Regions from separate parts of the Synechococcus sp. CC9605 genome, predicted to be linked through region 4. Evidence: predicted binding sites of a transcription regulator. Region 4 holds the regulator's gene; each other region holds the start of a gene.

Region 1 (5,889 bases), 350 kb from region 4:
AGGACCCGGCCACCACCGACGCGGAGCGTGTGCAGATGGATGCTGTGATCAATCACCTGCTTGGCGTGCAGATGCTGCACCGCATGTTTGTGGCGGAAGACGTGCCAGCCCTCGCCCGCCGGGAGGCGGACCGCCTGGGCTGGCGGGTGCTGATGCCCGTTTGATTTCTTTGATCAGGGTTAAATCGTTGCGCTAGCTACAGGCTGATCAGCCAGTTCGGGAGAAAGTGACATTTAGTTTGAACTGAAGGTCACGGCATTGCCAGCGCTCATCTCGGCTTCTCCGATCACTTCTGAATCGCAGATCGAACCAGCCAAGATTGCGGCGCGACCAATCCGTGAGCGTTTGGTCGCAACGATTGAGCAGTTGGCCAGCATTGGAGCCAAGCCCGATGGAAGCGTCTGTCGACGCGGATTCTCGCCGGAGGATGTGCAGGGCCGAGATTTGCTGGCCCACTGGATGAAGCAGCTCGGCATGCAGGTGCGTGTTGATGCGGCTGGCAACTTGATCGGACGCCTGGAAGGCCTCGATCCCCTCCGCCCTGCCCTGGTGACTGGGTCGCACCTCGACACGGTTCCCACCGGTGGACGTTTTGATGGAGCCCTCGGGGTGTTGGCCGGTCTGGAAGCCTGCCGCGCACTTCAAGACCAGGGCCTGCGCCTGCGGCACGGCATCGAGTTGATCGCCTTTGCCGACGAGGAGTCGACCATGGTGGGTTGCAAGGGCTTGTCGGGCACGGCCTCCAATGACCCGGAGAGTTATGCCACCAGCAACAGTCAGCCGATTCAGGACAACCTGGCGCGCATCGGCGGCCATTGGTCCTCCCTGGCCTCAGCTCGACGCTCAGATGAGGCCTATGCCGCTTTTCTGGAGTTGCATGTTGAGCAGGGCGGTGTCCTCGAGCAGCGCGGCGATGCCATCGGTGTTGTGGAGGGTGTTGTCGGTCAGCGTCGGTTCAGCATCAATGTGAAGGGCCAGGCCAACCACGCCGGCACCACACCGATGGGGTTGCGACAGGACGCCCTCGTGGCGGCCTCGCGTCTTGTTCTTGCCGTTGAGGCCATGGCCTCCCGTCATCCCGGAGATCCAGTGGCGACGGTAGGTCGACTGGAGGTTTGGCCCAATGCCGCCAACGTTGTCCCCGGCGCTGTCTCTCTGACCGTTGACCTCAGGGATGTGGATCCGACCGTTCTCGATCAGTTGGTGGAGGAGTTGATGCAGCAGGTGGAACGCATCGGTGCAGAAACAGGCTGCCCGATTGCGGTGGACCCCCAGTTCAGCGTTGATCCTACCCCTGCTGATGCGGTGGTGATGGCCACGATCGTTGAGGCCGCGGCCGATCTCGGCCTGTCCCACAGCCATCTCCCCAGCCGTGCCAGCCACGATGCGCAGGAGGTTGGCCGCCGTTGGCCGATGGGCATGATTTTTGTGCCCAGCCGGGGCGGCCTGAGTCATTCCGCTGCAGAGTTCACTAGTGACGAGCAGTGCTGGGCGGGCACCGCGGTGCTGCTGGAAACGTTGCTGCGGCTCGACCGTCAGCTGCCGTGACCTTTTCGATCCTGGCCCGGGATCCCAGTAACGGTCGTTTCGGCGTGGCCGTGGCCACCTGTCATTTGGCCGTTGGATCCACTGTGCCCCACATCCGCGCGGGGGTTGGTGCTGTCGCCACCCAGGCCCATACCAATCCGTATCTGGGGATTTGTGGCCTTGAGCGCCTGGAGCAGAGTTCTGATGCCGAAAGCGTTCTGGCCAGCCTTCTTGCAGATGATCAGCACCGTGACCGGCGTCAGTTTCACCTGATCGATCTGGACGGTCGCACGGCCTGTTGGACCGGGCAGGATTGCGGCCCTTGGGCAGGGCATCGTCATCACCGTGATCTGTCTGTTGCGGGCAATTGCTTGGTGGATGATGGTGTGTTGGCAGCCATGGAGCAGGCTTTTCTCACCGGCGACCCCAGCTTGAAACTGGGCCGCCGCCTGATGATGGCTCTCCAGGCTGGGGAAGCGGCTGGTGGTGACCATCGTTCTCCCTTTTGCACGTCAGCGGCGGTGCAGGTGAGCGGTGAAGCGGCTTTCCCGCTGTTGGATCTGCGCGTTGATTTCCACGAGCGCGCCGTGGAGCAGTTGATGGAGGTGTATGAGCGCAGTCAGGCCCTTTGGGCCCAGGAGTGGAGGGATGAACTGTCGGAGTTGCCGATGCTCAACCGTTTGGTGGCTTGAGCATTCACCATCGCGCACGCCATTAAAAAGTCTTGCAACACAGCCGTGTGCATGGCTTTTAGGGAAATCAATTTCTGAGTGTTCAGCTGGGGACGGATGCTTCCCACTCCACATTGAGGCCGGCCTGAAGTGCGTCTGTGATCAGGTCATCAATGCAGTCCATGCCAAAGGCAGCTTGCCCAGAAAGCAGGGCATCCCATTCCTGAGACGGAAAGTGGGTCTGCAGCCAGAACACGCCGTGCACGCTGGAGGGATTCACCTGCACGAGGCCTTGGTCGAGGCGAGAAGCGATGAGATCCAACGTCGTAGCTGAAGCTGGGTCTATTACGCCTCAGTTCTAGGAACTGGAATGTTCGAGTTGCTACGGATTGAGAAGTTGGCCTAGCGCGTGTAGCCCACACCGCGGTAAACGAGCTGCACCGGAATGCGGTGGTTGTTGATCTGGCGGGCTTGGTACGCGTTGCGGCGGTAAACCAGCTGCACTCCAGGCTTGCCCTGAGTGACGTTGTTTTGCTGGTACTGCTGCCCGCGGTAGAGAAGGGTGGTCATTGGATGGTCCTCGAAGCAAGCTCAGGTCCCCGTTCCATGGCCTGAGGCGAACTGCGCTTCGCGTGATGCGAAGTGAACGATCGGTAGCTGTTGCTACAAAAATATTGAAGCTCCTGCAAATCCCGAAGTGGTGTTCAAGCTGATACCTCTTCAGAAAAGTTTTTGATTTTGTTTATTTTTGTCTGTAGGAATTAGTGGGCCTGGCTGATCTCAATCAGTTGATCGAGCACAGCATTAAAGAAGTTTCGGCCTTGTTCCTGAAGCGTGGCGCCCAGCCTGCGCCAGTCCCGGCTCAGGCGATCGGGCCCTTCAGCTCCGAGGGCGCTCACCACGTAGTCGTGGTCGTTGGCGATCCAGCGCTCAAGCGCATCACCGTCGATCTCGAGGTGGCATTGCAGGCCAATGGCGTGGGCTCCGAGTCGAAACACCTGTTCGGCACAGTGCAGTGAAGAACCCAGCAGGGTTGCATCAGCCGGCAGGTGGATGCGATCGCCATGCCAATGCAGCACAAGGGTGCTGCTTGGTTGCCCCTTGAGCAGGGCCTCATTACTGGGATTTGCGACCCAGTGAATCGCGCCGAGCCCCAGTTCCCTTAGCTGCTGTGGTGGTGCTCCCACCTGCAGGGGTTGCACGCTGCCCCCCGCAGCCACAGCCAGGAGCTGCGCCCCTAGGCAGATGCCCAGTACCGGTCGGCGTTGCTGGTGCCAGGCCCTCAACCAGTCCAGTTCCTGCTGCAACCAGTCCATGCCCGGTTGGTCGCGATCGTTCACGCTCATCGGTCCGCCGAGCACAAGAGCGATGACGTTGGCACACGCCTTCGGGTCTGGAAGAGGGTCGCCCCGGTCGGGCCTCAGGATCTCGAGTGTCAGACCCCGTTGCCGCGCCAGCTCTCCCACCAGTGCGGCGTCTTCGTGGTCCACGTGTTGAACCACCACCAGCAGGGGGCTCAAAGCAACAGGTAGCGCTGGGCCAGGGGCAGCACTTCGGCGGGCTCGCAGGTGAGCAGTTCACCGTCGGCGAACACCTCATAGGTCTGCGGGTCCACGCTCACCTTGGGCAGCGCTGAATTCAGCTTTAGGGCGCTCTTGCCCACACTGCGGGTGTCCCTCACCGCCATGCAGGTGCGCTCCAGCCCCAGTTGGCGTTGGATGTCGGCATCCATCGCCGCTTCGCTCACGAAGGTGAGGCAACTGGGGGCGAGGGCTTTGCCGAAGGCGCCGAACATCGGCCGGCCGTGCACCGGGCCGGGGGTGGGAATCGAGGCGTTGGCATCGCCCATCTGGGCCCAGACGATCGAACCGCCCTTCACTACCAGTTCCGGGCGAATGCCGAAGAAGCCCGGCTTCCACAGCACCAGATCGGCGAGCTTGCCGGTTTCGATCGACCCCACTTCGCTGCTGATGCCGTGGGCCAACGCCGGGTTGATCGTCACCTTTGCGATGTAACGCTTGAGCCGGTGGTTGTCGTTGCGAGCGGAGTCTTCCGGTAGGGCACCGCGCTGCACCTTCATCTTGTGGGCGGTCTGGAAGGTGCGGGTGATCACCTCGCCCACGCGGCCCATGGCCTGGGAGTCGCTGGCGATGATTGAGAAGGAGCCGAGGTCGTGAAGGATGTCTTCGGCGGCGATCGTTTCGCGCCGGATCCGCGATTCGGCGAAGGCCACGTCCTCGGGGATCTTTGGATCTAGGTGGTGGCACACCATCAGCATGTCGAGGTGCTCCTCGAGGGTGTTGCGGGTGTAAGGCCGGGTGGGGTTGGTGCTGCTCGGCAGCACGTTGGCCTCGCCGCAGATCTTGATGATGTCTGGCGCGTGTCCACCGCCGGCGCCTTCGGTGTGGAAGGTGTGAATGGTGCGCCCTTTGATGGCGGCGATCGTGTCTTCCACGAAGCCAGCTTCGTTCAAGGTGTCGGTGTGGATGCAGACCTGCACATCCATTCGATCGGCCACCGACAGGCAGGCATCGATGGTGGCGGGGGTGGTGCCCCAGTCTTCATGCAGCTTCAGGCCGCAGGCGCCGGCGCGCACCTGTTCTTCAAGCGCTTCTGGGGTGCTGGCGTTGCCCTTGCCGAAAAAGCCCAGGTTCACCGGCAGGCCTTCAGCCGCCTGGAGCATCCGCCCGATGTGGAAGGCGCCGGGGGTGCAGGTGGTGGCATTGGTGCCAGTGGCCGGTCCGGTGCCGCCCCCCATCAGGGTGGTGACGCCGCTGGCCAGGGCCGTTTCGATCTGCTGGGGGCAGATGAAGTGGATGTGGGTGTCGATGCCGCCGGCCGTGAGGATGTGGCCCTCCCCGGCGATGGCTTCCGTGCCGGGGCCCACCACGATCGTCACCCCTTCCTGGGTGTCGGGGTTGCCGGCTTTGCCGATGCCCACGATGCGGCCGTCTTTGAGGCCGACATCAGCTTTGACGATGCCCCACCAGTCGAGGATCAGGGCATTGGTGATCACCGTGTCGACGGCGCCCTCAGCTCGAGGGGTCTGGGATTGCCCCATGCCGTCGCGGATCACCTTGCCGCCGCCGAACTTCACCTCATCGCCGTAGACGGTGTAGTCCTTCTCGACTTCCAGGATCAGATCGGTGTCGGCCAGGCGAATCCGGTCGCCGGTGGTGGGTCCGTAGGTCTCGGCGTAGGCCTGGCGGGAGATGCGGTAGGGCATGGGTCAGGCGTCGAGGGGTCCGTTGATCTGGCCGTTGAAGCCGATGACGCATCGCGCACCGGCGAAGGGAATCAGGTTCACGTCGCGGCTGTCGCCCGGTTCGAAGCGGATGGCGGTGCCGGCGGGGATGTCGAGCCGTTGACCGCGGGCTGCGGCCCGGTCGAACTGCAGGGCGGCATTGGCTTCGGCGAAATGGAAATGGGAGCCCACCTGCACGGGCCTATCTCCGCTGTTGGAGACGCTCAGCGTGGTGACGGGTCGGCCTGCATTTAGCTCTAGTTCACCCGGTTCGGTAAGCAGTTCGCCTGGAATGAGAGGTGCCATGGGTTCTGCCTCAGCGAATCGGGTCGTGCAGGGTGACGAGCTTGGTGCCATCGGGGAAGACGGCCTCCATCTGCACCTCATGGACGAGCTCGGGCACGCCCTCCATCACTTGGTCTTGACGCAGCCAGGTGGTGCCTTCCT
Region 2 (5,889 bases), 320 kb from region 4:
CGCCATGGCCGTGATCTGACGTTCGCAAAGGCCGGGGAAGTGCTCCAGCTCCAATGCCTCCAAAGGCCGGCCATCCATGGTGGTGGGACGCACCCGACCAATAAAAATCGCCGCGGCCGCGGCATCCCCGCTCCAAAGCGCCAGCTGCTGCCAAGGATCAAAGGGATCCGGGCACACCTCCACACGGCAATCGGTCACGCTTCAACCCCCCGTGAACGGTGGAAGAAAGGCCAGCTCATCACCGGCCTGCAACGGCTGATTGGCACCAACCAACTCCTGGTTCACCGCAATGCTGATGCCCTCGAGCGGGCCAAGATCCAACTGGTTCCAGACCTCACGGGCCGTCGAGACGCCTGGCGTGAAAGGAAGGGAACGCTCGGCCCAACCGGCGCGTTCTCGCAGGGAAGCGAACAGCAGCACCTTCAGCACCACGTCCATGGCAGCTGGAGCGGTTCTAGCGTCAAAGGGTTCCGTCGCTGTGCCATGGGCCTGTCCATTGCCCTGCTCACCATCTCCGACTCACGCACCCTGGCGGACGACAGCAGCGGAGATCAGCTGCAGCGCAGCCTCGAAGACGCGGGGCATCACCTTCAGGAGCGACAACTCTGCCCGGATGATCGCTATCAGATCCGCCGTGAACTGAGCCGCTGGATCGCCGATCCTGAGGTTGATGTGGTGATCACCAGCGGCGGCACCGGTCTCACCGGCCGCGATGGCACCCCCGAAGCGGTGGCACCGCTGCTGGACAAAACAATCGAAGGATTCGGAGAACTGTTCCGCGTGCTCTCCTTCGAGAGCATCGGCACCAGCACCCTGCAAAGCCGCTGCCTTGCAGGCGTGGCCAACGGCACATTCGTGTTTGTGCTGCCGGGATCTCTTGATGCGGTGACCACCGCTTGGAACCGGCTCATCCGGGCTCAACTCGATACCGACACCCGACCGTGCAATCTGGCCCAGCTTCGGGCTCGCTTGAAGGAATAAAGCGGAATCGAGCGGAGCTGTTCAGAACGGAATCGGCATCGTGACCGCTGCAGGTGTGGGCCTGCAGGCTTCAACCTGATGATCAATCACCTCACCCACCACAACGATCGAGGGTGACTTGAAGGCCTCGGCTCGGCATTGATCGGCAATGTCAACCAAGCTGGCTTTGAGGCAGCGTTGCCCCGCCACCGTGCCCTGCTGGATCACCGCCACGGGGGTCGTCGCAGCCAAACCACCCGCCATCAGCTCTTCTGCGATCCGAGGCAAGTTGTGCAGCCCCATGTAGATCACCAATCCGTCACTGGCCGCAGCCAGAGCACGCCAATCCACGGAAGGACGGCGCTTGTCGATTTCCTCATGACCGGTGACGAAGGTCACCGATGATCCCGCTCGCCGGTGGGTAACGGGAATTCCGGCGTAGGCAGGGGCAGCAATGCCAGCGGTAACACCAGGCACCACCTGAACAGGAATATTCCGCTCCGCCAGGTATGCGGCTTCTTCCCCTCCACGTCCAAACAGGAAGGGATCACCCCCCTTCAAGCGCACCACCGTGCTGTGCTTCTGGGCCATTTCAACCAGCACGGCATTGGTGCTGGGTTGTGGCACCGAATGATGTCCGCGACGCTTGCCGACAAAACGGCGTTCGCAGGTAGCCGGCACAAGATCCAGCACTTCTTCGGGCACCAGCGAGTCGTACACCAGGGCATCGCAATGGCTCAGCAGCCGATGCGCCTTTAGCGTGAGCAACTCGGGATCGCCGGGACCAGCTCCCACCAGATAAACGGTTCCGGTTTGTTCAGCGGTGGTCACGGCAGAGAAACAAGCAGATCGATCAGGGCCTGGCGGGTAGGGGGATGCTCCAGCAGGGGAGGCAATCCACCAACTTCGCTCAACGCTTCTGTCATGCGGTTTGGGGCGAGGGTCAATGGGAGCGGCCGGGCGTGGGGATGGCGCTGCTGGAACTCGGGCCAGGCATCAAAGGGAACCAACGGCAAGGCCAGGCGAGACGCCAGCATCGCGAGGAAGCGATCCGCCACCCCCGGTCGAAGGGGATGGTGCACCAGCACGGCATCACAGCGTTCAGAAACCGAAAGTGCTGAGAGCACAGCGTTCCACCAGGTGATCCAGGAGCCCAGAAAGGGCAGCAAAGCCACGCTCGCCCTGGCTCCACGAAGCCTGTCGCGAATCGCCGGCACATCCATTCGGGCGTGCGCTCCAGGCAACAACAGCAAAGGAACAATCCATGAGGATCCGGGAAGAGCCGACATGGGCTGTTCAGCCGTCAGCACCTCCAACTGAACGGGCGCCGATCGCAACTGGGCCAGGAGATCCGGCAGGGAGGCCAAACACTCTGGAACAACGCCGCCACTGCGGCCATGCACCACCAGATGCAGCCCATGCCGTGCTTCATCTGAAGCGTCATTCCGTAGCAACGGCCACGGATCGATGACCATGTCAGCTGGTGTCATCGGATTGTTGTGAACGTTGAATGAGTCATGGCGCCCAGCCGTCGTTTTGATCGTGCCCCATTGGACAGCCGCTCTTACCGGGATCCGCTGGAAAGACGCATGGAGCGGTACAACGGGTACGACGTCCGAGACGACGGACACTGCAGGGGTAACGAACCCAGGTACGCCCGCGTCGACCGACGTTTCGACCGCACCGCCGGGCCGTCCGATCTGGACAAAGACTTTGCTGCAATGAAGCGCGTTTGGCAGATGATCCGGACCGGAGCGGTACGGATGGTTGGCGAAATTGGACGCCAATACTGAGCCAAGAGCCAATTGCCTTTTACGGCCCCGCGGAACCAGCAGACGTAGCCATTGTTACAAATTTGCGGGACCGAATCCTCTGAAAAAGGGCAACTTCAAAAATGTTCTCTTTGCTACAACCAAGGCTTCAGTCACGGTGTTTATTCATGAGAGACAACGTTCCACGTCTTTATGAAGCGTTGCTGGTCAACGGGCCATCACGATTGATTCGCTCCAATTTTTGAGGAATTAATCCACCTACGTCTCCATCGAATCATGACCATCAGCTCAGTCTCAAGGCCTTATCTCGACGGCAAAAAGCTCAACAAAATTGAGCAGAATAAAGCAGCTAAAGATGGCCTCTTGGTCGGCAGCGAGATCGAAAAATTCGCAGAACTCGGATGGGAACAGGTCGACGAAACCGACCTCCAGTTGCGGTTGAAGTGGTACGGGATGTTCTGGCGTCCGAAAACTCCAGGAAAATTTATGCTCCGACTGCGTGTTCCCAATGGGGCCTTAACCGCAGATCAGCTACGTGTCATCGGTTCAATTGTTGAACGTTATGGAGAGAACGGTAGTTGTGACATCACCACGCGTCAGAATTTACAGCTCAGAGGAGTGCTTTTAGACGACCTGCCTGAAATTCTCAAGCGACTGAAGGAAGCTGGTTTAAGCACAATTCAATCTGGTTTCGACAATCCACGTAACGTGACCGGAAATCCTATAGCAGGTATAGATCCATACGAAATCATTGACACTCGTCCCTACACACAAGAACTTCAAAATCACCTCACCAATAACAGCGAGGGAAATCCTGAGTACTCGAATCTTCCACGCAAGTGGAACACCGCTGTTGCCGGAGCCAAGGACAACTTCCTGCTCCACAACGACATCGTCTTCCACCCAGTAGAACGCGATGGGGTTATGGGGTTTGGAGTATGGATTGGTGGTGTTCTTTCATCCCAGATTAATGCTTATGCCATCCCACTGAATGCCTGGGTGAAACCCGAGGAAATCTGCAAAATGACTGACGCCGTTATCCGTCTCTGGCGAGACAATGGCGAAAGGGACAAACGTCCCAAGGGTCGCTTCCGTTTTTATTTAGATCAGGTTGGCCTCGATGAGTTCCGGAAAAAAGTCGAAGGTTTATTCGGGCCGCTTGTCTCAGATCCAGGTTCAGTTTTCGACTCCAGCCCACGCTCTCATTATGGAATTCACCCGCAAAAGCAGGAAGGGTTTTCCTATGCGGGTCTTCACGTACCAGTCGGGCGTCTTAAGGCCTCAGATCTCCAAGATTTAGCAACAGCTAGTCTTAATTACGGGAATGGTGAAGTACGGCTTACTGAAGAACAAAACGCAATAATAGTAGGCATAAGTAATGATAAAATTGAATCTTTTAAGTCAGATCCGCTACTTAAACGTTTTCCAATCGAGCCGAAAAACGTTTCAGCTGGCACTGTGTCTTGTACCGGAAATACATACTGCGGCTTTGCTCTCACTAACACCAAAGACACTGCACAAATGGTTGCAGAAAAACTAGATGCTGAGCTTAATCTTCCAAAGCACGTGAAAATCCAATGGACTGGTTGTCCAAATAACTGTGGTCAAGCAGATATGGGTTCAATTGGATTGACTGGGACAAAAGCTAAAAACAGTGAAGGAGTGATGGGCGAAGGCTACACAATGACTCTAGGAGGCTCCCAAGGACAGAATCCAAAACTCGGAGAAATCCATCAAAAAGCAATTCCCGCAGATGAAATCGAGGATGCTCTTAAAGCGGTGTTGATCGAAAAGTTTGGGGCCACCCCCAAGGCCTGACCACAGGTAAAGGCGTGACGCTTCCTTTTGAAGTCACGGCTCTATCGCAACGACCACCTCCTTTCATAGACATTGCCTATGACAACGATGTACCCACCTCATGTGTATATCGTCTCTGCGAAAGTGGTCGCGACGAGGCCCCGATCCTCTCTGGCATTACTTCAAACCGCTTCACCTGACTGAACACCTGATCAACCGCTTCAACGGTTGAAAACAACAACTTGTAAACCTTCACTCTTACCTGATGGACTACGTCCTTCCTAACGAGCTTGTCGACAGCATGATTGGTGCTGGCGCCAAAAAATCAACACTCAGCCCCAAACAACTGCTACTCCGTGGCTTTTACTCAGGATCAATCCTGGGTCTCGCTGTGATCCTTGCCCTTACCTGTGGCATTCTTACTAAACTCCCCTTTGTCGGTTCACTTTTATTCCCCTTCGGCTTCGCCAGCATCGTGCTGTTCGGCATGGAACTGGTTACAGGTAACTTCGCGCTTCTCCCAATGGCGTGTTGGGCTGGAAAAACCTCCTGGAAAGCAACATTCGTAAATTGGGGTTGGGTATGGCTTGGTAACTGGGCTGGCACAGCTGCAGTCGCGTTGTTCATGGCGCTAAGTCTTACAAGCGGCACCATGGATGCAGCTGCCGACAACATTGGCCCCCCAATTTGGGATCTTGTTGCGCAGAAAATTGTTGCACTTAACCAGATCAATGTTGAGAAGAAGTACGAAGCACTTGGAGGATTGGGCTTCTTCCTTGCTTTCCTTCGCGGCGTTATTGCCAATTGGCTGGTCTGCCTTGGGGTCACGATGGCGTCTGTAAGTAAAAGCGTCCCAGGTAAAATTATTGGTTGCTGGCTCCCGATCGTGGCATTCCAATCGATGGGTATGGAGCACATCGTTGTGAATCAGTTCCTGCACACCGCCGGTCCAATTCTTGGATCCGGAGTGTCGATGGGCAAGGTGTTTTTCTGGAATTTCCTGCCTGTGACCATCGGTAATATCGTGGGTGGAATGGTGTTCATCGGTGGAATGCTTTACGGCTCACATAAAACAAAAACATCAGCAACGTGACCGTGTGCTCTGCCACTAGTAAGGTGAAAAGCCGGAGCGAGAAATCGCGACCGAGCTATATGTTCAGTTAACTTCCATGAGTCTTGACGAAGCTGTTCTTTGGGAACAGCTCGCTAAATCAAAACGGGCTCCGCTTGAGCCCGCTTGGCTGGGGGAGGTTTACTCCCCCAGCCTTTCTATTGATTTGCGGAAAGCCCTCTGCGAAAAACTAGGCATGCATGCCGAGCGGGGCTGGCCCATCATTCTTGAACTCGTTTCCACCCATGG
Region 3 (5,889 bases), 850 kb from region 4:
ACCCATGCGCTTCTCCCTGTCCTCCGCCGATTTGCAGGAGTGGAACGGCGATGTGCTGGCGGTGGGTCTTCCCCAGGGCGATGTCGATGCCACGGCAACGGCCCTGGAACAACGCTTTGCCGGCATCACCGATGCCCTCAAGCAGCAGGAGTTCAAAGGCAAGCCCGGCGACCAACTGGTGATCACGCCCCTCGGTGGGGGACCGCAACGGCTGGTGGTGCTGGGTCTAGGCGAGAGCGACGCCATCGATACCGAGCGCCTGCGCGGTGCCGCCGCCCGGGCCGCCAAGGCCGCCATCGGTTGTGAAGGCAGCCTGGGCCTGCAACTGCCCTGTGCGGGAAGCGATGCCCAAGAAGCTGCCCGGATCTGTGCTGAAGCGGTGCGGCTCTGCCTCTACAAAGACCAGCGCTTCCGCAAGGAGCCGGACCCGCGCCGGATCCCTGAGGCTCTGGAGCTGATCGACCTCAGCCCCGCCGCCGAAAGCGGCTTTGCGGCGGTGAATGCCACCTGCGCCGGTGTGGAACTGGCCCGGGAGCTGGTGGCGGCCCCCCCGAACGTGGTCACCCCGGCCGCCCTCGCCGACACGGCTGCTGGCATCGCCAAGGACCACGGCCTTGAGCTCAAGGTGCTCGAGCGCAGCGACTGCGAAGCCAAGGGCATGGGTGCCTTCCTGGCCGTGAGCCAGGGCTCCGATCTGCCGCCCAAGTTCATCCACCTGATCTATCGCCCCGAGGGCGAGGTGAAACGCCGCGTTGCCCTGGTGGGCAAAGGCCTCACCTTCGATTCCGGCGGTTACAACCTCAAGGTTGGTGCAGCCCAGATCGACATGATGAAGTTCGACATGGGCGGCAGTGCCGCTGTGCTCGGTGCCATGCGCAGCATCGCCGAACTCAAGCCAGCCGGCGTTGAGGTGCACATGGTGGTGGCCTCCTGCGAAAACATGGTGAATGGATCCGCCGTCCACCCCGGCGACATCGTCATGGCCGCCAACGGCATGACGATCGAAATCAACAACACCGACGCCGAAGGCCGGCTGACCCTCGCCGATGCCCTGCTCTACGCCTGTGAGCAGAAGCCCGATGCCGTGGTTGATCTGGCCACCCTCACCGGAGCCTGCGTCATTGCCCTGGGGGATGAGATGGCCGGGCTGTGGTCCAACAACGACGATCTGGCGGAGGCCCTCGATGCTGCCGCTCAGACGGGCGGGGAAGGGCTCTGGCGCATGCCACTGCGGCAGTCCTACAAGGATGGATTGAAGTCGTTGCTGGCCGACATGAAAAACACCGGCCCGCGACCCGGCGGTTCGATCACAGCGGCCCTGTTCCTCAAGGAGTTCGTGGCCAAAGACACCGCCTGGGCCCACATCGACATCGCCGGGCCGGTCTGGAGCGACAAGGGCAAAGGCGTCAATCCCGCTGGTGCCACCGGCTACGGCGTTCGCACCCTGGTGAACTGGGTGCTGGCCCAGTCATGAGCCGCTCCCCGGTGCGCTGGTACATCAAGGCTCAGCTAGGGGTACTGCTGCTACCAGTGGGCCTCTGCCTGTTCGGAGAGGCGGTGAGCCGCAAGGTGGTTCAGATGCTCGGTAAGGACGCAGGCCCCTGGTTCTGGTACGGAACCCTCAGCCTTATCTGCATCAACGCAGGCATCGGCCTGATGATCGACAGCGGACTGACCCGAGGATTCCCGGGGCGACGTCAGAGCTGATCAGGAGGCAACCGGCTGCAATTCGAGCGAACGATCCGGGGTTTCAAGTGCATGGATCTGCCACCGTGCTCGCTCAGAGCAGGTTTCCAACACACGATCAAGATCGTCCGATGCGTGCTTCGGTGACGCGTAGGGACCGATATGACGGGTGCCAAGACCATCCTTAATGGTCAGCAGATACATACAACCCTCCTCTCACCACCAAATCGTAAGCGTGGCTCGAAGCTTGGTCGATGGCCGGAAACCCGTCTGTTCACTGAGAACTTGCTGAATCATTCAGGTTGTCGCGCTTAATCTTTTCAACAGGTTGAGTGTTGGTTTCTTAAGGAATTCGACCAGATTTGATCAAGTAACGGCCCACTCCATCCCTTGGAGCGATCTGAAAGCTCTCGCTTTTTTCTTGGGTCCCTCACAGCAGGGATGTTTTGTCGCGATGGCGACGACCAGCCTCAGGAGCCCAGGCCATCCTTCGGTTGCTTCTTTCGGTGAAGGAGCAATGCGTCGAACGCGGGGGTGCCTAGGGAACACCCCCCTTTTTTATGGGAGTCAGCCCACCAGGACAAGGGCGACATTGAGAATTGCCAGCCCCACCAAGAACACCGCAGCCAACAACGCCGCTTCGGGGAAGAATTTGGCAATCACAAATCCCACCCCGAGAAACACCGAGGAAATCACGATGGCGGTGAGGTCCGTTCCCATCGAAGGGCGCTGACAGGCTGCTTCCCACGATGACGAGATCCCGCGCGAACCGTGATCGCCGAACCAGTTCACCCCACAACAAACCCTTGCCTCGACCTACTTGGTGTAGGTGACGCCTCGGTATGTGAGGGTGCGGCGACCTTCGCGCAGGAGCTCCTGGCGGCAGGTGGTGTAGTGCTCGCGCCGGTAGGTCAACTCAACGCAGACTTTGGGTGCTGATGGTGCTGCTTCATAGGTGTGACCTCGATAAAGAAGTGCCGTCATTGGATGTTCCTCGAGAAAACCCAAGTCCCCGTTCCGTGGCTTGGAGCGTCTGCGCCCCCGCAAGCAGGGGTGAACGTTTTGTAGCGGTTGCTACAAGCACATTTATAGATCAGTCGCCAACCCCGCGTTGCTCGAGCGGATACACACCACCCCTTGATCAGCACTCCTCACAGACGGGCGCACTGGCAGGCCATCCATCCATCGACCAGATCACGTCAGAGACCGCACCAGCGTTGATCCACTTGATGACACCGGTGTCCACATCAGCCACCTGAAATAAGAACGGGAGTCTGGGATGGCGAGCACTCCCCTCACAGAAGATCACTTGCCCCATCCACCAATCCCCCTGATCAAGGTGATCTCCACCCACAATCACGAAGTGCCCTGGGCGGACATGAAGGAACGGAGCTTCCGCCTTCACCGTGAGATCGCCGTGATCAACCGACATGCACGCCCTCGAGATGGTACGCCTGTACTCATAGTCATGGTGACGCTGGTTTGGCAACCAGTGGATGGGGGGCTGGCGCCGGGGTTCAGGTGTGTTGCCAGACTCTGACGTAAGCACTTTTGCTCCCTAGACGTGGACCGATGGGTGTCTAGGTTTCGACAGACTCCAGTTTTGTAGGCCGCCTTTCGATCGCACAAGGTCCTGACCCTGCCGCTGTCGAGAACGCCAATCGATGACTGACCGCACCCTCAGCATTTCCAACGCACTGCGCGAAGCGCAGCTGCAGCGCCTGGAAGCCTCCCTGGCCGCTAAGGCGGCATCCAAGCCTCATGCCACAACACAGCCAGCCAAAGACAAGGACGCAGAAGCACGCGACTGATCGCAACAGTCCTCACGCAATCCTTGATCAGATCGGCATATTGATGGAAATCCGGCGCCTGCCGATGTTCTCAAGTGCTGTGCTGTGGAGTCACTGCTCTCGATCTTGTTGGGTGTCGCCCTCGCCTGGGCGATCACACGGGTGATCATCTGGCTGAGCGATCGGGCTCGCTCGCGAGGGCGGTCTGCGGAAGATTTATGCTGCCATCTTTGAGCGATGGACCGATCCCCTGCAGAACAGGAACTCAATCGCATTGATCGTGAACTGGATGTGAACGAACCGCTCGGAGGGAACCACCCATAAAGCGAGGTGGTGGTCAGAGTGGAAAGTCAGGCAACCGATCCCTTGATGCCGTGCTGGTCACAGCGCTGCTGCTGTTCGTTGTTGCAGCAGCATTGGTGTTTGCAGGCCGGCTTAGCCCCACTCAACGGATGCAACTGACGGCTGGTTCCGTCAGGGGAGCTGTTGGCCTATTGCTGGGCTATGGCGTCGGAAGGCTGAGGCCTTAAGACCACCAGAACTGGGCGCTAGCTCCCCCAGGCGTTACCGGAGCGAGCGTGTCGCCCCAGACGCTGTCGAGCCTGCGGTCACGACCACAGCTGAACCGGTAGAAGTTGTATTTGACAGCGTTGTTCTCGGCATAGTTCTGGTGGGGAGAGTCCGTTAGGCCTCGATCCCCGTGTGGCATCCGCATCGCTCCAGTGCCACAACACCAACATCGCCACCAACCGCCAGGTGGGTGAGCTGTGCCAAAGGTTTTCTTAAGGCGCTTCCGTTGCAGCCTTCGCAACTCCCTTGATAGTACATCTGTACTTACAGGAAGTCGATGGAGGTAATGGAGGCGTGGCCACACGCTGATGAGCGGGTGATGTAGCGGTCGTACAACGAACAGGTCTGCATCTCGTGTGCGTGGTTCACCTACGGGATGGATGGTCGCTGCCACACCGTTGTGGGTTGCACCCTGCAAGAGGCGCAGCTTCAGCAAGGGCAGCACCTGACGCACTGCCGCCGCAACTGGAAGGCAGTGCACCACATGGAAACCGGCCCTGCTGTCGCCGCGTAACTACAATCGTGGGTATTAATTCTCATCGTGGGTGCTGAGTCCACAGTCGTGCCAACGGGTTTTTTACATTTTCCATACGCATAGTTTGCGACTTCTCCAGACAGCTCGACTGGAGATATCAGATCTGGCGGGTAATGCACGACCCGCCTTTTTTATGCGCTTTTTCGACACCGTTGGGCGCGCCTGTGAAGGTCTCGCGGTCATCCGTACCTCCGCACCCAGGCTTCGCTTCATAGCTTCGACAATTCTGAATGCAGAGCTGCATCAGGCAGTTGGACGGTCTCCAGTTCTGAGGGGTTCTGGAGATTTTTCCTTTCAGACGAAACCACCGGCTAAGCCGACTGATGGTGGTTCCGCTGCCCCAGAGGTCAGTCGTCCAATGCAGCACATCAGTTGTAGTTCTGTCGAAGCAGGGCGTGACGCATCACCTGCTACCTGCTGGACGGGGGGAGAAGCGGGCCGAGGGAAACCCGCTGCATGCATTCAGATCTCCCGATGGCGTTGCAGTGGTGCTCGCACCGACTGAATAATCGGTTACGTGAGAACGATTCTCGCTGGGTTGTAATGCCTAATTGGCCTCGTTTTTGAAGCAGCCCATAACTCCAGTAGCGCCCTCGCGTGGTGATGATGAAAAGGAAGGCAGTGGTGCCTTAACGCGTCGTGCATTTATTGAAGGGGGGATGGCTGATGGGCCGACCCCCTCTTTTATGAACGATTGGGTCAACGCTGACCTCGTCACCCACATCGTCCCCAGGGTCTGAGTTGAGCCGATAGGGTCACCTGACTGTTAGGCATGTCTCTCGTGAACCGTCATCCGAACATTGCCTTCTTCGGTGGCACCGTGATCATCGCGATCATGGTCATGACTGCTTTCGCCAACGTCGCTAACGCTTGCCATCACAACGCCGAGACAGCTGAGCAAACTTCAACAGAGGCTCCTCGGAAGGCTGACGAAAAGACTGAAGTCGAGGCTTGAGGAAGTCGCGGGTGAGGGGCCCGCGTGTCTTTCGCCTTCCTGCGACGACGCGTCGAACGGATATAGAGGTCGCTTCAACTTTCTAGACATCGCCACACAGAACTTCAACTGAGCCTTAATGCTTAATCCAGATGGTCGGAGCAATCTGTGCAAGCTCAGGAATAAATGGTTCAGCTGAGCACAGTGTCCAGCGGAGGCGTGATGCCTTCAATGCGTCGAGCGGAGGCAGGCTGAGGGGCCAGCCTCCTTTTTTTTATGAGCGACTGAGGCTCGTCTGCGGAGGTCTAGTCCTTCTTCGACCAGTCGTTGCCAGTGCGGGCGTTCTCACCCCAGACCTGATCGAGGCGTTTGTC
Region 4 (5,889 bases):
GTTTCCCGCACTCGGTGATGCAGCAGGCCCGCACCCACCGGGTTGGGGTGAGCTTCGATGTGCAATCCATGCGCTACACCGGTGAACGCATCTGCCGTGCAGCGGATGGCGCCTTGGACCTGGAGGACGTGTTTTATCTACGGCCCGTCGGCGAGTACAGCGATCGGCAGGGAAAGAAATACACCTACACCGAAGCACTACGCCAACAGGATCTCGATCTGTGCCGAAGTGCCGCCGAGCGCTACAGGGATCTGCTCAAGGCCGGTTTCGCCGAGGAGCACGCACGCGGCATACTTCCTTTCGACTACCGCCAGCATTTTGTGGTGAGCTTCAGCCTGAGGGCATTCCTGCATTTCATGGATCTGAGGGCCAAGCTCGATGCCCAGTTGGAGATCCGCCAGCTCTGCGATCTGATGTGGCCCCACATGGTGAATTGGGCCCCGGAATTCGCAGCCTGGTATGAAAAAACCAGGCTTCACCGGGCGCGACTGGCCCCGTAAGCGGGGGCTAGACCTTAGCCAGCGTCACCCGTTCCGGTTGGTGCTGGTATTTGCCTTGTCGATCGCTGTAGGTGGTCGAGCAGGGATCACCTTCAAAAAACAGCAGCTGACAAATGCCTTCATCGGCATAGATCCGACAGTCAGCGCCAGAGCTGTTGCTGAATTCGAGGGTGAGATGACCCTCCCAGCTGGCTTCTGCCGGGGTGGTATTGACGATGATTCCAAGGCGGGCATAGGTGCTCTTGCCCAAACAGATAACGGTGATGTTGGGGGGAACCCGTAGCTTCTCCAACGCCACACCAAGGCCGTAGGAATGCGCAGGGAGAATGAAATAGCGCCCGTCTTCATCCTCATGAAGGGGGGTGGGCTCGAGGTTGGCTGGGTTGAACCGCTTGGGGTTCATCACCGTGCCCGGAACATGCCGGAAGATCAGGAATTCCTGGGGCGACAAGCGCAGGTCGTAGCCATAAGAGGAGCAACCGAAACTCAAAACCGGTCTCAGCTTTTGCTCCGGATCCAGGTGACGAACCAGACCGCTCTGGAATGGCTCGATCATTCCCTGGCCGGCCTGTTCAGTGATCCAGCGATCGCACTTGAGCATCAGAAACCTCGGCGCAACTCCGTGACTTGATCTGCCATCTCCATCACACCGGCGGGGATTGCAGGTCCAGTGATGATCACATCCATCGAAGCGGGCCGCTGCTCAAGGGCTGCAATCACATCCGCTTCATCCAGGTATCCGAAGGCCACGGCAAGGCCGATTTCATCCAACACCAGCTGGTCGAGATCTCCCTGAATCAAGTGCTGGCGACAGATGGACCAAACTGCAGCCACCGCCTCGGCGCCACCGGGATGCCCCGGTGAGGAGAGGCAGAGGGGCACTTCCGGACGGAGCCAGACAAGACCTCCGCAGAGCTGCACCCGTCCAGCCGGTCCCTGCTGAACGCCCCCTTTGAGGAACTGACTGATCAGAACACGACTGCCCAAGCCAGCAGCACGCATGGCCTGACTCAGAACACTGGCGAAACTGCCTCGGTAGGGCGCCGTATGCACTTGAAGCTGCCCTTCGGGGGCCACCAGATGCAGGGGTGGCGAATCAGAGACAGGTGCTACGGGCCTGAGGCCCGCCCGCTGCAAAGCCTGCTGATCCTGATCCAGGGAGTTCTGGAATGCTTGGGGATTGGCGAGGCTTGTGGTCATCACGGAAGCATCTGCCCGGGTGCCCCCGGCGAGACCTTGAATGTAGCGGCGAGATCACATTCCACAAGGGGATTGACACCACCCATGGTGTTTGGACGGGGCGAGAACCAACCGCCTGCGAGGCTTGACGAACTGCACACCACCGATGAGCCAATCCCCTGAACACCGCACTGATGGCCGTCGCCCAGAGCAGTTGCGACCGTTCTCGGTGACCTGGAATCCCATGGGGTTTGCTCTGAGCTCCCTGGTGGTTCACACGGGCCGAACCGCTGTGCTCTGCAGCGTCTGCTTGGAGGGCAAGGTTCCCCGCTGGCGGAAGGGAGAAGGGCTGGGATGGCTCAGCGCCGAATACCGGTTGCTGCCAGGGTCCACCCCACAGCGGCAATCACGGGAGCTGATGAAACTCTCGGGTCGCACCCAGGAGATTCAGCGGTTGATCGGGCGCAGCCTGCGCGCCGTGATCGACATGGAACGCCTGGGGGAGCGCACCTTGCTGATCGACTGCGACGTGATCCAGGCGGACGCCGGCACCCGGACGGCCTCGATCACCGGGGCTTGGCTCGCCCTGGACCAGGCCTGCCGATCGCTGGTGGAACAGGGAGTGCTGGAGCAATCGCCGCTGGTCGATCAGGTGGCGGCCGTCTCCGTGGGCTTGGTGGATGGCCAGGCCTTGCTGGATCTGGACTACAGCGAAGACAGCCGAGCCGAGGTGGACTTGAACGTTGTGCAGGCCGGCGATGGCCGTCTTTTGGAAATCCAGGGAACTGCGGAGGGAGCACCCTTCAGCCGCAGCCAGCTCAATGAGCTGCTGGATTTGGCGGAGCCGGGATTGTCATCCCTGATGCAGGCACAACGCCAAGCCTTCACCGAGCACAGCAGCGTTACGTAATAACCGCTACATGGCGGCCACCGCCGGGTCCGTAATTTCGCTTCACCAGGGGGTTGTCATGACCAGTAGCCGAGGTTTCAGCCGATACGCCCCGCAGATGGTGGCTCCTTCTCCCAGCGCAGAACCGGCCAACCGTTCTCTCCTTGAGATCATCCGAGATCTCGATGGCGCCAGCAGTGAACTGGTGGACCGCAACAAGACCATTTTCTTCCCTGGAGATCCCGCAGAACGGGTGTATCTGATCCGCCGGGGGGCCGTTCGTCTGTCCCGCGTCTATGAGTCGGGGGAGGAAATCACCGTGGCCCTGCTCCGCGAGAACAGCCTCTTCGGTGTGCTGTCACTGCTGACCGGCCAACGCTCTGATCGCTTCTACCACGCTGTGGCCTTTACCAGGGTCGAGATGGTGACGGCACCGGCGACCTCCGTCAAGGCCGCCATCGAAGCCGACACCAGCGTTGGACTGCGCCTGCTGCAGGGTCTCTCCAGCCGGATTCTGCAGACCGAAACGATGATTGAAACCCTCACCCATCGGGACATGTCGTCCCGGCTGGTGAGCTTCCTGCTGGTGCTGTGCAGGGATTTCGGCGTGGCGGATGAGCTGGGCATCACCATCGATCTGCGCCTGTCCCATCAAGCCATCGCTGAAGCAATTGGCTCAACACGCGTCACAATTACGCGTCTGCTGGGAGACTTGCGTCAATCCGGTCTGGTTCAGATTGACCGCAAGAAAATCACCGTTCTGGATCCGATCGCTCTGGCCAAACGCTTCAGCTAGTCCGGCCATCGCCCCACGAGTGCAGCCATGAGCGGCTGGGCACTGATTCTGGTTCTGCTGGTGCTCGGGGGAGTGCTGTCGACCCTGGGTGATCGTCTGGGCAGCCGCGTCGGCAAAGCGCGACTGAGTTTGTTCAAGATGCGCCCAAGGCGCACCGCCGTTCTGATCACGGTTCTGACCGGCAGCCTGATCAGTGCGCTTTCACTTGGCCTGATGCTGCTGGTGAGCCGACAGCTGCGGGTGGGCCTGTTTGAGTTGGATGCCCTGCAGGAGAAGCTCCAGGACAGCCGGCGACAGCTAAAGGCAGCCGAGCGTGAACGGGACAAGACCCAAACAGAAACCCGGCGGATCGCCATTGAGCTGAAGCAAGCGCAGCAGCGGGCCAACACCCTGCGCCTTGAACTGGCTCCTCTTCAGAACGAGCGGGCCCAACTTGAAGCTGAACGTGAGCGCCTCAGCCAGGACATCGCCTCCCGCGATGCGGACATTCAACGCACGGAAGCCGAACTCAACAGCGTTCGCAGCCGTATCCGTGCCGGGGAGCAGGAACTCAAACAACTTGAACGCAATCTGGTCGCCCTGAGGCGTGGATCGGTGGTGATCAGCAGCGGCCAGACCTTGGCGAGAGCAACGGTTCGACTCGAGGCTCCGGACCAGGCCAAACAGGCCGTCGACAGGTTGTTGCAGGAGGCCAATCTCAACGCCTACGGGAAAGTGAGGCCTGGCGAAGCGCCCGAACGCCAGTTGATCCGCGTTCCTCGAAGCGACGTGGAACGCCTGCAAAACATCATCCGCAAACCGGAAACCTGGGTGATCTCGCTGCGCTCTGCCACCAATGTGCTGCGGGGTGAAACGGCGGTGTACGCCTTCCCCGAGGCGCGTCCCAACCGGCCGGTGGCCCAACGTGGAGATGTGCTGGCCACAACCACGCTTCAACCGAATGACCGCACGCCAGAGGGCATTCGCACACGGTTGAACCTTCTCCTGGCCTCGGCCTATGCCGAGGTGCAGCGGCGTGGATCCCTGACCGAGGGGCTTCAGTTCGATGGATCAGCCCTCTCCCAACTGGCCCAGACCCTGATGGAAGGCCCCAGCCAAAGCGTGGTCCTGGAGGTGATTTCCGCAGGGGTCAGCGACAGCGCCGATCCTGTCGTTGTCACCATTCAGGCCTCCCTATGAAACGAGTGGCCGTTCTCGATCCAGGTCGCTGCAAATGTGGTCTTGTGCTGGCCGATCTTCAGCTCGGCCTTGTGCGCGAAGGATATGTGCTGGCCCCGGAGGCCGTGGAACCCTGGCTGGAGCAGTGGAATCAAGACCAAGCTCTCGACCGCATCCTGATCGGCGATGGCACGGGAAGCCGAGCCTGGATCAAGCGACTAGAACGGCTGTGCCATCTGACCTTGGTTCCGGAGCAGGGAACAACCCTGAGGGCAAGACAGCGTTACTGGACGCTGTGGCCGGCGCGGGGTTGGCGAAGGATGCTGCCGGCAGGGCTGCGCATTCCACCGGTGGATCTGGATGCGGTTGCAGCTTTGGTGATGCTTGAGGAGCACCTGCAGTGCAGCCTGAGATGGCCGGAGCCGGCCCCCACGTTCTCGCTCAGAACCTGGCCCGAACCATGAAGGTGTAGTCACCCCCCGGTTCCAGCCTGTAATCGGAACGCACCAGAAACCGCCGCAGAGCATCCTCGATCAAGGCACGTCCCAGGGACGGCTCCACCACCAGTTCGCCGCGATCAAAGGCCCAGGAAAACTGCCACTCAAAACCTCCGGCAGAGACTTCACCCTCCACGCATTTGGCTTGAAAACACTGGCGAAGCACCCGCAAATGGGCCGTTGTCGCCGGGAGAGCCGGCATCAGTCGACAGGCTCCAGGTCGTAGCGAAAACCGTTGATCCAGGTTCCAGCGCGCTCAAAGCTCTGGCGCTGAAGACGTTGAATCCCGTCCAGAACAGCATCAAGAACAGCGCCGACGCAGGGTTGCTCCACCTTGCTGAACGGACCAAGAACATGGGACACCGTTCGAACACGACGTTCGGCAGGATTCTCAGCAGGCGCACCAATACCGATCCTCAGCCTTGGGAACGCCTGAGTCCCAAGATGCTGAATGGTGCTGCGCAAGCCGTTGTGCCCCCCGGCGCTGCCCTGGGCCCGCAACCGCAAACGACCAAGCGGTAGGTCCATGTCGTCCACCAGCACCAGCAGTTGGTGGGGCTCCAGGCCAAACCAATCGAGGGCCGCACGAATCGCGCGACCGCTGTCGTTCATGTATGTCTGGGGCATCAGCAAGCGCAGCCGCTGCTCACCCACCCCTGTGTCTGCTGCAAGACCGTGCAACTTGGCTTGCTGACGAAAGCTGAATCCAGAGCGCTCGCCAAGAAGCTCGAGGGCCATGAAGCCGATGTTGTGGCGGGTGCCGGCATATTTCGCACCCGGATTACCGAGTCCTACCACCAGCTTCAGATCAGTGGCCATACCGCTGGAACGACTCAGTCGCTGGGGGGAAGTTCTTCGACAGGCTTCGCA

The links. The regulator NtcA, encoded in region 4, controls nitrogen genes in cyanobacteria. The targets are predictions, from matches to a motif close to GTANCNNNNGNTAC.
Region 1: SYNCC9605_RS14200 (DUF4278 domain-containing protein) is a predicted target of NtcA. The motif match lies at 2,852-2,865, and genes of this name have one in related genera.
Region 2: SYNCC9605_RS13200 (ferredoxin--nitrite reductase) is a predicted target of NtcA. The motif match lies at 2,798-2,811, and genes of this name have one in related genera.
Region 3: SYNCC9605_RS14065 (DUF4278 domain-containing protein) is a predicted target of NtcA. The motif match lies at 2,751-2,764, and genes of this name have one in related genera.

What each region holds. Positions count from the first base shown of each region.
Region 1 covers NC_007516.1:2,436,474-2,442,362, reverse strand. Annotated here, with positions in the region: gene asnB (asparagine synthase (glutamine-hydrolyzing)) at 1-164, shown strand, start outside; gene SYNCC9605_RS13075 (Zn-dependent hydrolase) at 259-1,548, shown strand; gene SYNCC9605_RS13070 (DUF1028 domain-containing protein) at 1,545-2,219, shown strand; gene SYNCC9605_RS13065 (hypothetical protein) at 2,302-2,520, opposite strand; gene SYNCC9605_RS14200 (DUF4278 domain-containing protein) at 2,601-2,768, opposite strand; gene SYNCC9605_RS13060 (type 1 glutamine amidotransferase) at 2,960-3,718, opposite strand; gene ureC (urease subunit alpha) at 3,715-5,424, opposite strand; gene SYNCC9605_RS13050 (urease subunit beta) at 5,428-5,748, opposite strand; gene SYNCC9605_RS13045 (urease subunit gamma) at 5,759-5,889, opposite strand, start outside.
Region 2 covers NC_007516.1:2,462,460-2,468,348, forward strand. Annotated here, with positions in the region: gene SYNCC9605_RS13170 (molybdopterin synthase catalytic subunit) at 1-198, opposite strand, end outside; gene SYNCC9605_RS13175 (MoaD/ThiS family protein) at 202-438, opposite strand; gene moaB (molybdenum cofactor biosynthesis protein B) at 484-981, shown strand; gene cobA (uroporphyrinogen-III C-methyltransferase) at 1,003-1,791, opposite strand; gene SYNCC9605_RS13190 (DNA mismatch repair protein MutS) at 1,788-2,435, opposite strand; gene SYNCC9605_RS13200 (ferredoxin--nitrite reductase) at 3,009-4,550, shown strand; gene SYNCC9605_RS13205 (formate/nitrite transporter family protein) at 4,795-5,622, shown strand; gene SYNCC9605_RS13210 (HEAT repeat domain-containing protein) at 5,699-5,889, shown strand, end outside.
Region 3 covers NC_007516.1:1,930,164-1,936,052, forward strand. Annotated here, with positions in the region: gene SYNCC9605_RS10535 (leucyl aminopeptidase) at 5-1,474, shown strand; gene SYNCC9605_RS10540 (hypothetical protein) at 1,471-1,707, shown strand; gene SYNCC9605_RS15610 (hypothetical protein) at 1,708-1,890, opposite strand; gene SYNCC9605_RS15250 (hypothetical protein) at 2,254-2,406, opposite strand; gene SYNCC9605_RS14065 (DUF4278 domain-containing protein) at 2,503-2,670, opposite strand; gene SYNCC9605_RS10555 (DUF3104 domain-containing protein) at 2,828-3,118, opposite strand; gene SYNCC9605_RS15255 (hypothetical protein) at 3,351-3,497, shown strand; partial or broken gene SYNCC9605_RS14070 (peptide-methionine (S)-S-oxide reductase) at 4,025-4,149, opposite strand; gene SYNCC9605_RS14880 (hypothetical protein) at 4,423-4,560, shown strand; gene SYNCC9605_RS15260 (hypothetical protein) at 5,354-5,536, shown strand; gene msrA (peptide-methionine (S)-S-oxide reductase MsrA) at 5,821-5,889, opposite strand, start outside.
Region 4 covers NC_007516.1:273,148-279,036, reverse strand. Annotated here, with positions in the region: gene thyX (FAD-dependent thymidylate synthase) at 1-500, shown strand, start outside; gene dcd (dCTP deaminase) at 508-1,101, opposite strand; gene SYNCC9605_RS01350 (cob(I)yrinic acid a,c-diamide adenosyltransferase) at 1,101-1,700, opposite strand; gene rph (ribonuclease PH) at 1,846-2,589, shown strand; gene ntcA (global nitrogen regulator NtcA) at 2,648-3,364, shown strand; gene SYNCC9605_RS01335 (DUF3084 domain-containing protein) at 3,392-4,543, shown strand; gene SYNCC9605_RS01330 (resolvase) at 4,540-4,986, shown strand; gene SYNCC9605_RS01325 (DUF3146 family protein) at 4,964-5,221, opposite strand; gene pth (aminoacyl-tRNA hydrolase) at 5,221-5,838, opposite strand; gene SYNCC9605_RS01315 (TatA/E family twin arginine-targeting protein translocase) at 5,853-5,889, opposite strand, start outside.